2 regions of the Paraburkholderia dipogonis genome follow, and region 2 is predicted to be linked to the other one. Evidence: predicted binding sites of a transcription regulator. Region 2 holds the regulator's gene; the other holds the start of a gene.
The links. Region 2 encodes FNR, which switches genes on or off when oxygen is low (the NO sensors DNR and NnrR bind a similar motif). Its sites were predicted from a motif close to TTGATNNNNATCAA; they were not measured.

Region 1 (4,413 bases), on a different contig from region 2:
AGCGGCAACAAGCCGGCGAGCGGCGGCGATGCGAACTTCGCCGATCCGACCCAGGCCACCACGTTGCCGGCGCAGTCGCAGCAGCACATCGGCGATCTGTTGAACAACGCGAAGGTGTCGTGGGCATGGTACGGCGGCGCCTGGGGCGCGGCGGTGTCGGCGGCGCAGAACGGCACGTCGAACGTGATTTACGGCGCGAATCTGACGGCGCCGAATTTCCAGCCGCATCATCAGCCGTTCAACTATTTCGCCGACCTCGCACCGGGCACCGCGAATCGTTCGCAGCATCTGCTCGACGGCGGTCTGGCCGGCTCGGAGTTCATCAAGGCGATCGATAGCGGCACGCTGCCGCAAGTGTCGTTCTACAAGCCGCAGGGTAACCTGAACGAACACCCGGGCTACACCGACGTGGCGTCGGGCGACCAGCACATCGCGGACGTCATCTCGCATCTGCAGAAGAGCCCGCAGTGGAACAACATGGTGGTGGTCGTGACGTACGACGAAAACGGCGGCTTCTGGGATCACGTGTCGCCGCCGAAGGCCGACCGCTGGGGTCCGGGCACGCGTATTCCGGCGCTGATCATCTCGCCGTACGCGAAGAAGGGTTACGTCGATCACACGCAGTACGACACCACGTCGATCCTGCGCTTCATCACGCACCGCTTCTCGCTGCCGACACTGCCGGGTATCGCGGCGCGCGACGCGGCGCTGGTCAGCAACGGCAGCAAGCCGATGGGCGACCTCACGGCTGCGTTGAACATCAAGCAGTGAGCGAAAAGCACGACTCGTTCGAGATCGGACGGAAGATGTTGAGCGTTAAGCAACAGTCCGCCTGAAGGCGAGACTTTGACAGGGCAGCTTCTTCGGCTGCCCTTTTTTATGGCCGCCTCGTGACCGCCGAGTCCGACGTGTTTTTCATGAGCGGCGTATGCTTCGAACCAGCACGCGATCGTCTCGTCGGACGCGGCTCGATATCTTCCGCCACACGTTGCAGATCTGCCCACATTCAGGAGTTCGACAGCATGACTGAAAAAACCATCAAGGTGCCCGGCCCCGATCATCCGATCACGGTGAAGCCGTCCAACGCGCGCGTCGTGGTGACCGTCGGCGGCAAGGCGATCGCGGATACGCTCAAGGCACTCGTTCTGCGCGAAGCGTCGTATCCGCCGGTGTATTACATTCCGCGCAACGACGTGGAAATGACGCTGCTGGAGCGCACCGATCACGCAACCTACTGTCCATACAAGGGCGATTGCGCGTACTACAGCATTCCGTCGGGCGGTGAAAAGACAGTCAATGCGGTGTGGACTTATGAGTCGCCGTATGCGGCCGTGAAGGAGATCGCGCAACATCTGGCGTTCTATCCGAACCGCGTCGACTCGATCGATGTGAAACCGGCGCAGTGACAGTTGCGAGCGGCGTAGCGCGGCGGTTTGGCGCTTCGTGCGCTGTCGCCGCGGTTGCCGACGGGCTCCTTAAAGGTGCAATGACCACAACGATGGATGCTCTCCGAGATGGCCCACAACATACAGCGTTACTCTCACTTGCTGGAACGGCCACGGGAGACGGACTACCGCCTGTCCCACATCATGAAGTCAGCCCTTGTCCCGGGTTTCGATCAGTACCGCACAGGGCGACCGGTCGATGACTTCTCCGCTGGTCGAAGGGTTGGCCCAGCGGCGCAGCCGTGACAGATGGTGATGTCCCATCACGATGACCTCCGCGGCCAGTAGTCGGGCTTGTTCGATGACGACGTCGGCCGGACTATTTCCCGTGCACAGGTGTTGTTCCACCGTGAAATTCCGGTCGGCAAGCTGTGCGCCTGCGGCAGTCAGGACGGATTGCGCGATAGATGTCTGCGCGTATGCGGACGGATAGTTCTGGCCATCGGGCGCGACATCGCTTTCGCTACCGGGAGGCAACAAATAGGATGGGTCGACCACGCACAGAAGGTGCACAGTTGCGGTACCCGGCGCCGCGACGCGGCTGACCAGGTCGATGACGCGGGCACTCTGGGGCGAGCCGTCCAGCGGAACGAGGAGGATATTGAACATGGCTGGCGATAAAGTCTGAAACGGGGATGCGACACGTGTCGCCTTCCGCCGCGCGCATAGCCTAATAACAGTAGGCGAAAAGCCTCAAACTTTAAATTGATAAGAAACAAATTTGGCAGCTCGACAGGGCGCACACTGCCCCGCGAACAGATTTGATCTGATTGGTACGGCAGGAGGGACTCGAACCCCCCACCCTCGGCTTAGAAGGCCGATGCTCTATCCAGCTGAGCTACTGCCGTATTGAAGTGAGGCGATGCAACTCTGTACAACGTGCATCGCCCGCAATGAGAACCTGCTTTCTGGCATTGGAACCTGTGCCTCTGCAAGCCACGGGGTCCGCAGGATACTGAAATTCTAACTGACCGTGCCGTAGACGGGAAATCTACCCGAACGCCAAGCAAGCGATCCGCGCCTCACACCGGCTGTCGCAAGTCGCGAAACAAACGGGCCCGGCAAGTTGAGCCGGGCCCGGATTATAACCGATCGTCCCCTGCCCGCCGGCGCTCGCTAGCGGACAAAGTGAACGCCATCAAACCGGTTGCGGATGCAGCATGAACCAGCCGAGGAACACAATGCCGGCGATCACGCAATACACGCCGAACGACGCCAGACGTCCGCGGCCCTCGAAATAGCGCATCAGGAAACGCACGCTGAGGTATGCGGCGATCGCGGTGAGCACGCCGCCGAGCAATGCATCGGCGAGTTGGCCGGGCGCGTGGAACAGTTTGGGCAACTCGAGCACGCCGGCCGCGAAGATAATCGGCGTGCCGAGCAGGAACGAGAATTCCGCCGACTTCTCCGCCGTCAGACCCGCGGCATTGCCGGCGATCATCGTCAGGCCGCTGCGGGAGAAACCCGGAATCAACGCGCCGATCTGCGCGAGACCGACAAAAAACGCCTGACCGAAACTCAGCTTCTCCGGCGCCTGATGCGCGCGCGAACGCTGCAGGCGGTCGCCGAACCACAGCAGCACGCCGTTCACGATCAGCGCGATCGCCACGATCCGCAAGTCGTGAAAAAGCCGCTCGAGCCGTTTTTCCAGCAGCAGCCCAACCAGACCGGCCGGAATCGTGCCAATGATGAGCGCCCACATCATGTGCGCGTCGTCGTTGCGGCGGCCGCCGAACGAAGCGAAGAAACCGCGCACCAGCGCGCACCAGCGTTTGCGGAAGTACCACAGCAGCGCGAGCGCGGTGCCGAGATGCAACGCGACGAGGAACGGCAGCAATTGCGGCGCGTGTTTGTCGATATGCATGCCGAACAGTGCGGGCACCAGCAACGTATGGCCGAGGCTGCTCACCGGAAACAGTTCGGTGACGCCTTGCAGCACGCTCAGGAAGATGAGAAACGACAGGTTCACGCGGGGCGTCCTTGTAAGGAAAATGTCGGGGACAAGCGCGCCGGATAAGGAATCCACGGGCGCCTCAAAAGCGCACCGATTATGCCTGGCTGCAATGTCAGCGCCAAGCGTTTGAACCGCATTCGGGGAAATATTGTGCGTCGCGTCACAACTCGAAACCGTTGTTACGGCGCAGAAAAAGAAACGGGCCGCCGTGAATGGCCGCCCTATGGGATCAGCAGAATGACGTGAAGCGAACCGCGTAGTGCCCGGCAGGAGAATCGCTCAACAGGCCAGACGCCTTTGTTGAGCAGAGCAAGCCGCGCGGACGCCCGGATCAGCGTTCGAGCTTGTAAAAGAAGTAGACCGTGCTTGCCGCGAACATGCCGAACAAAGTGACAGCCATTGCCATTGCGAGATCCATACAGCCTCCTGAGGCAGTCTCGCCCGGTCGTCGAAGTTACCGGGCAGTCAGACGAATTATCAGCAAGGATGGCCTTGCGGCGACACCCGCAATTTCCCGAGAAGGGTTTCCCCGTAGCGGAAAGCAGCGCAAAATCATTCTCTCGCGAGGCGCCGCGCGGCAAATTCCGACGCGTACGCCAGGATGCCGCCGCCTGCGGGCCACCCTGTATCTGCCTTCAACCTCTCACTCATCCATCCATCGACCATGCCCCTCTCTCCGCAACAGGACATTCTCGAGATCGCTCAGGACGCCTCCGTGCTCCGTTTCGCGCCGCAAGCCGGCGGCCGTCTGATGTCGTGGACGATCGACGGCGAAGAAGTCATCCATTGGCCGGAGCATGCCGACTGGAGCCAGCCCGCGCGGATTCGCGGCGGCAATCCGTTGCTGTTTCCGTTTCTCGGCCGGCATCGCGTCGACGGCAAGATCGGCTATTGGCGTGACGCTCATGGCACGGTGCGCGAACTGCCGATGCACGGCTTCGCCCGCGACCTGCCGTTCGAAGCCCACGCCGACGTGCACGGCGCCGGCCTGCGCATGATCCTGACCGACAGCGA
Region 2 (4,413 bases):
TTGCCGCCGAGGCGCAGCTTGTGCTCCAGCATGAACTGCGCGTCGGGCACATTGCGGTAGCGCTCGGCGATCTGCTGGAACGACGGCGCGAGGAACGGCGCATCGCGCGTGTGGCAAAACATGCAATGCTGCTGATCGACTAACGCGGTCGGCTCCGGATCGGCGTGCGCGGTGGAGGCAGCCAGCACGAACACGGCGCATGCCGCCAGGCAGCTTCGGGATAGGGTGTTCAAGGCACGCGCTCCTTTGCAACGGGCATGAGTTCAGTGTAGGAGCGGTGGCTTGCGTGCCGTTGACCTCGGTCAACCAGAACGCAGGCCCTGAATTTGACGTATCGTGCCTAGCTCCTATGCTGATGACAGATGGGCGTCGCACGCAACGGGCTGCCCGAGAACGCGGTGCACGACGCGTGGGCGTGCAGAAACGCCGTCCCAGGCTCCCAGCCTCTCATCCTGCGCAACGAACCAGGTGGCGGTCATGAAGATTTATTTTCCCGAGGAACATCCGGAGTATTGCGCGCGCGATCTCGTCGTCGCGTTTCCGGCCGAGGTGGATGGAGCGCGCGTGCAGTGCGCAATTACCGCGGAGGCGCTAGAAGATCATTTCGGCGCCGTCTCGCTGCGCGAAGACGATCTGATCACCGCATTCAACTCCAACCGGCATCCGATCGAACACGCAGTAAGGCGACTGCTTAACGAGATCGGTGCCAAGCCGGTGCTGATGCACAGCGGCTACTTCCGTTTTTGCGAGTGAATCCCGTGGGACGGCGGAGCGCACGCCTCTTTCGATGCGTCACGCCGGCACGAAGCCGGTTATTCGCCGCTCAGCAAGTTCGAGGAGAAGCCAATGCGTGCGATGCTATTCGACGGCAGTACGTCGTTTCTGCGCGAGCAGGAGTTGCCGGATCCCGTGCCCGGCGCCGGCCAGATCCTGATCGATATTCACGCGTGCGGCGTGTGCCGCACCGATCTTCATCTGGTTGACCATGAGCTCGGGCATCCCAAACAGCCTGTCATTCCAGGTCACGAAATCGTCGGCACGGTAGCCGGGCTCGGCGTGGGCGTGACGGGGTTCGTCCTCGGAGACCGGGTGGGAGTGCCCTGGGTTGGCCACACGTGCGGGCATTGCCGCTACTGCCTGTCGGCGCGGGAAAATCTTTGCGACGATCCCCGTTTTACCGGCTACACGATCGACGGCGGTTTCGCGGAGCGCACCGTTGCCGACAGCCGCTACTGCTTTCACGTGCCGGAGCAGTACAGCGACATCGAAGCGGCGCCGCTGCTATGCGCAGGCCTGATCGGCTATCGCACGTTGAGCATGGCGGGCGACGCGCAACGCATCGGCATTTACGGTTTCGGGGCCGCGGCGCATATCGTCGCGCAGGTCGCGCGTCATCAACAGCGCACCGTGTACGCGTTCACGCGCCCGGGCGATCACGCGGCCCAGCAACTCGCGCTGCGTCTCGGCGCGGCGTGGGCGGGCAGCAGCGCGGAGGCACCGCCGGAGGAGCTCGATGCGGCTTTGCTTTTCGCGCCGGTCGGTGCACTCATTCCGTCAGCATTGCGAGCGGTCGCGAAAGGTGGCGTGGTGGTCTGCGGCGGGATTCACATGAGCGACGTCCCGTCGTTTCCGTACGCGTTTCTGTGGGGCGAGCGTCGCGTGGTATCGGTTGCGAATCTGACCCGCGATGACGGGCTCGCCTTCATGCGCATTGCTGGCGAGACGCGCCTCGAGATCAAAACGACGACGTATCCGCTGACGGACGCCAATCAGGCCTTAAGCAACCTGCGCGATGGCAGGCTCACCGGTGCGGCAGTGCTCGCCGTCCGTTAGCGTGGCCGGGCCCGGCGGTCCGCGTCGCCTCACGATCGTGGTGTTCGCGGCCGACGGCCGGATCGCGAGCGACGTCCGTACTCAAACCCGCACGAGGCCTTCGTGATCGAGAATCCGGATGTCCTTGCCGTGCGTATCGAGCAGTCCGTCGCGCTGAAATTTAGAGAGCATCCGGCTGACCGTTTCGAGCTTGATTCCCAGATAACTGCCGATTTCCTCGCGCGTCATGCGCAGGTGAAATTCCGCCGGCGAATATCCGCGCTTTCTCAGGCGGTCCGACAAATTTAGCAGGAATGTCGCCACCCGCTGCTCGGCGGACATCGTGCCGAGCAACATCATCTGCGATGACTCGCGCACGATCTCGCCGCCCATCATGCGGTGCACGTGTTGCTGGACCGCTTTGACTTCGCGGCACATGGCTTCGAGAAGATGGAAGGGGATGATGCAAACCTTGCTGTCTTCGAGTGCGACAGCATCGCAACTATGGTGGCCGGAGCAGACGCCGTCCAGGCCCAGCGAGTCGCCGGCGAGATGAAAGCCGGTGACCTGTTCGCGGCCGTCGCGATGCATGACGACGGTCTTGAACGAGCCCGCGCGTACTGCGTAGATGCTCTGAAACGCGTCGTTCGCGCGATAGATCGTTTCGCCCTGTTTGATGGTTCGCGACGGGCAGATAAGCGATTCGATCCTTTGCAATTCTTCGGCTGTCAGGCCGTGCGGCATGCAGATCGAGCGCATCGAGCAGGCCGTGCAGCGCGGTGCGCCCTTGCGCGACGCGCTTGCGTTTGCCGATACTCGTCCAGGGAGCGGCGATCCTTGCGGACGGGCAAGCGCGGGCGCGATGGCGGGAGATGCGGCGACGTCAGACATGGTGTGCTCCTGTTGAAAGACGGCGTGCGTGCGATGTTCGCCAGCAATCCGTTGGATCGTGCTTAGTGCGAGATCGAATTCGCCGGTCTTGTCGAAAAAGTAGCGGGCGCCGCCTTTCAGGCATGCGCGCCGAAACCAGGCGCCGGAATGATTCGTCAACACCATGACAATCACATGCGGCATTCCTTGTGCAAGCAGCCCTAGCAACTCCATGCCGGTGCCGCCGCTCAGATGCAACTCCGTCACGACCAGATCGGCCATACCTGTGTCGATGCCGGCGAATGCCGCAGCGGGCTCCTCGGCTTCGCCGACGATCTCCACGCCGTCGAGTGCGCCGAGCAGCGCGGCCAGACGGCGCCGCACCAACACGGCATCGTCGACGAGAAAAACACGCAGCGCGCGGTGTTCAGGGCTTGAGTTCATGGCTCGAAGTATCGGCCGCGCTATCTCAAAATAAAATCGGCGCCGAATGAGCTTCGAGTAGGCAAGCGGGAAGGCGTGTAGGGGGTTTCCTACACGATGGTCAGGCGGATGAGGAAGATGCCGCGAGCTGCGCGTGTATCGAGCTACAGATCAGAGGGGCGAGCGGTTTCCGGGGCGCGCACAGTGCGGCGCCACCCGCCAGGGGAAGGCTGCGAAGGCGCTCAGATGCCGTCTTCTTCGTCGCTGACCAGTTTGTGGCGCATCGCATAGCGCACCAGCGCCGCTTCGTGTGGCATCTGCATTTTTTCGAGGATGCGCGTCTTGTACGTGCTGACGGTCTTGCTGCTCACGCACAGTTCGGCCGCGATCTCGGTGATCGTTTGACCGGCTGCAATACGCTTCAGGACGTCGAACTCCCGATCCGACAGCCGTTGATGCGGCAGCAGATCGGTCGGTTCGTTCAGGCTTTGCGCGAACCGCTCGGCCATCGCAAGGCTCACGTACACACCGCCGGCGGCGACCTTGGTCACGGCCGCCACCAGTTCGGCGCTCGCGCTTTCCTTTGTCAGGTAGCCGGACGCGCCGGCTTTGAACGCGCGCACCGCGTATTGCTGCTCGGCGTGCATGGTCAGCACCAGGATGCGCAGGGCCGGCTTTTCTTCCTTGATCTGCTTGATCAGCTCGACGCCGTTGCGGCCGGGCATGGACAGATCGAGCACCAGCACGTCGGCTGCGCGCTCGCGGATCAGCGCGACGGTGCTGACGCTATCGTTCGCTTCGCCGGTGACTTCGAAGCCGCTCGCGCCCTGCAGGATATGGCGCAGACCGTCGCGCACCAGCGCGTGGTCGTCGGCAATCAGGACGCGCGTCATGTTTGTATCTCCTGCATTTGTACGGTCTCCGCCGGAATGGTGACAGTCAACACAAAGCCTTTGCCGTGCGCGGTATGAATATCGACCGCCCCGCCGAGCATGTGCGCGCGTTCGCGAACGCCGAGCAGGCCGAAGGACTTGGCCGCCGGCTCGGCCGTGCGGTGCGCGCCCTGGCCATTGTCGGCGATGCTGAGCTCGAAGGCCTGCTCCTTCGCCTGCAGGCTCAGTGTCACCAGCGTGGCGTCCGCATGGCGCGCAACGTTTGTCAGCGCCTCCTGCACGATCCGGAACAGCGCGGTGGCGCCTGCCGGGCTGAAGCGAGCGTCGCCGGTCTCGATTTGACGCTCCACGTCGATGCCGTAGCGGTTGGTGAAGTCGTTGGCGAGCCATTCGATCGCTGGAATGAGCCCGAGGT

Region 1: the regulator FNR is predicted to act here: its motif matches at 2,151-2,164, upstream of ACFSNN_RS23930 (universal stress protein).

The regions. Positions count from the first base shown of each region.
Region 1 is NZ_JBHUFR010000018.1:74,774-79,186, forward strand. Features, by position in the region: gene ACFSNN_RS23920 (acid phosphatase) at 1-771, shown strand, start outside; gene ACFSNN_RS23925 (DUF427 domain-containing protein) at 1,023-1,406, shown strand; gene ACFSNN_RS23930 (universal stress protein) at 1,596-2,054, opposite strand; tRNA gene ACFSNN_RS23935 (tRNA-Arg) at 2,217-2,293, opposite strand; gene ACFSNN_RS23940 (undecaprenyl-diphosphate phosphatase) at 2,584-3,414, opposite strand; gene ACFSNN_RS23945 (aldose epimerase family protein) at 4,064-4,413, shown strand, end outside.
Region 2 is NZ_JBHUFR010000013.1:220,718-225,130, forward strand. Features, by position in the region: gene ACFSNN_RS18555 (c-type cytochrome) at 1-233, opposite strand, end outside; gene ACFSNN_RS18560 (DUF1488 family protein) at 469-753, shown strand; gene ACFSNN_RS18565 (zinc-dependent alcohol dehydrogenase family protein) at 847-1,833, shown strand; gene fnr (fumarate/nitrate reduction transcriptional regulator Fnr) at 1,915-2,703, opposite strand; partial or broken gene ACFSNN_RS18575 (response regulator) at 2,791-3,126, opposite strand; gene ACFSNN_RS18580 (response regulator) at 3,348-3,998, opposite strand; gene ACFSNN_RS18585 (PAS domain-containing sensor histidine kinase) at 3,995-4,413, opposite strand, start outside.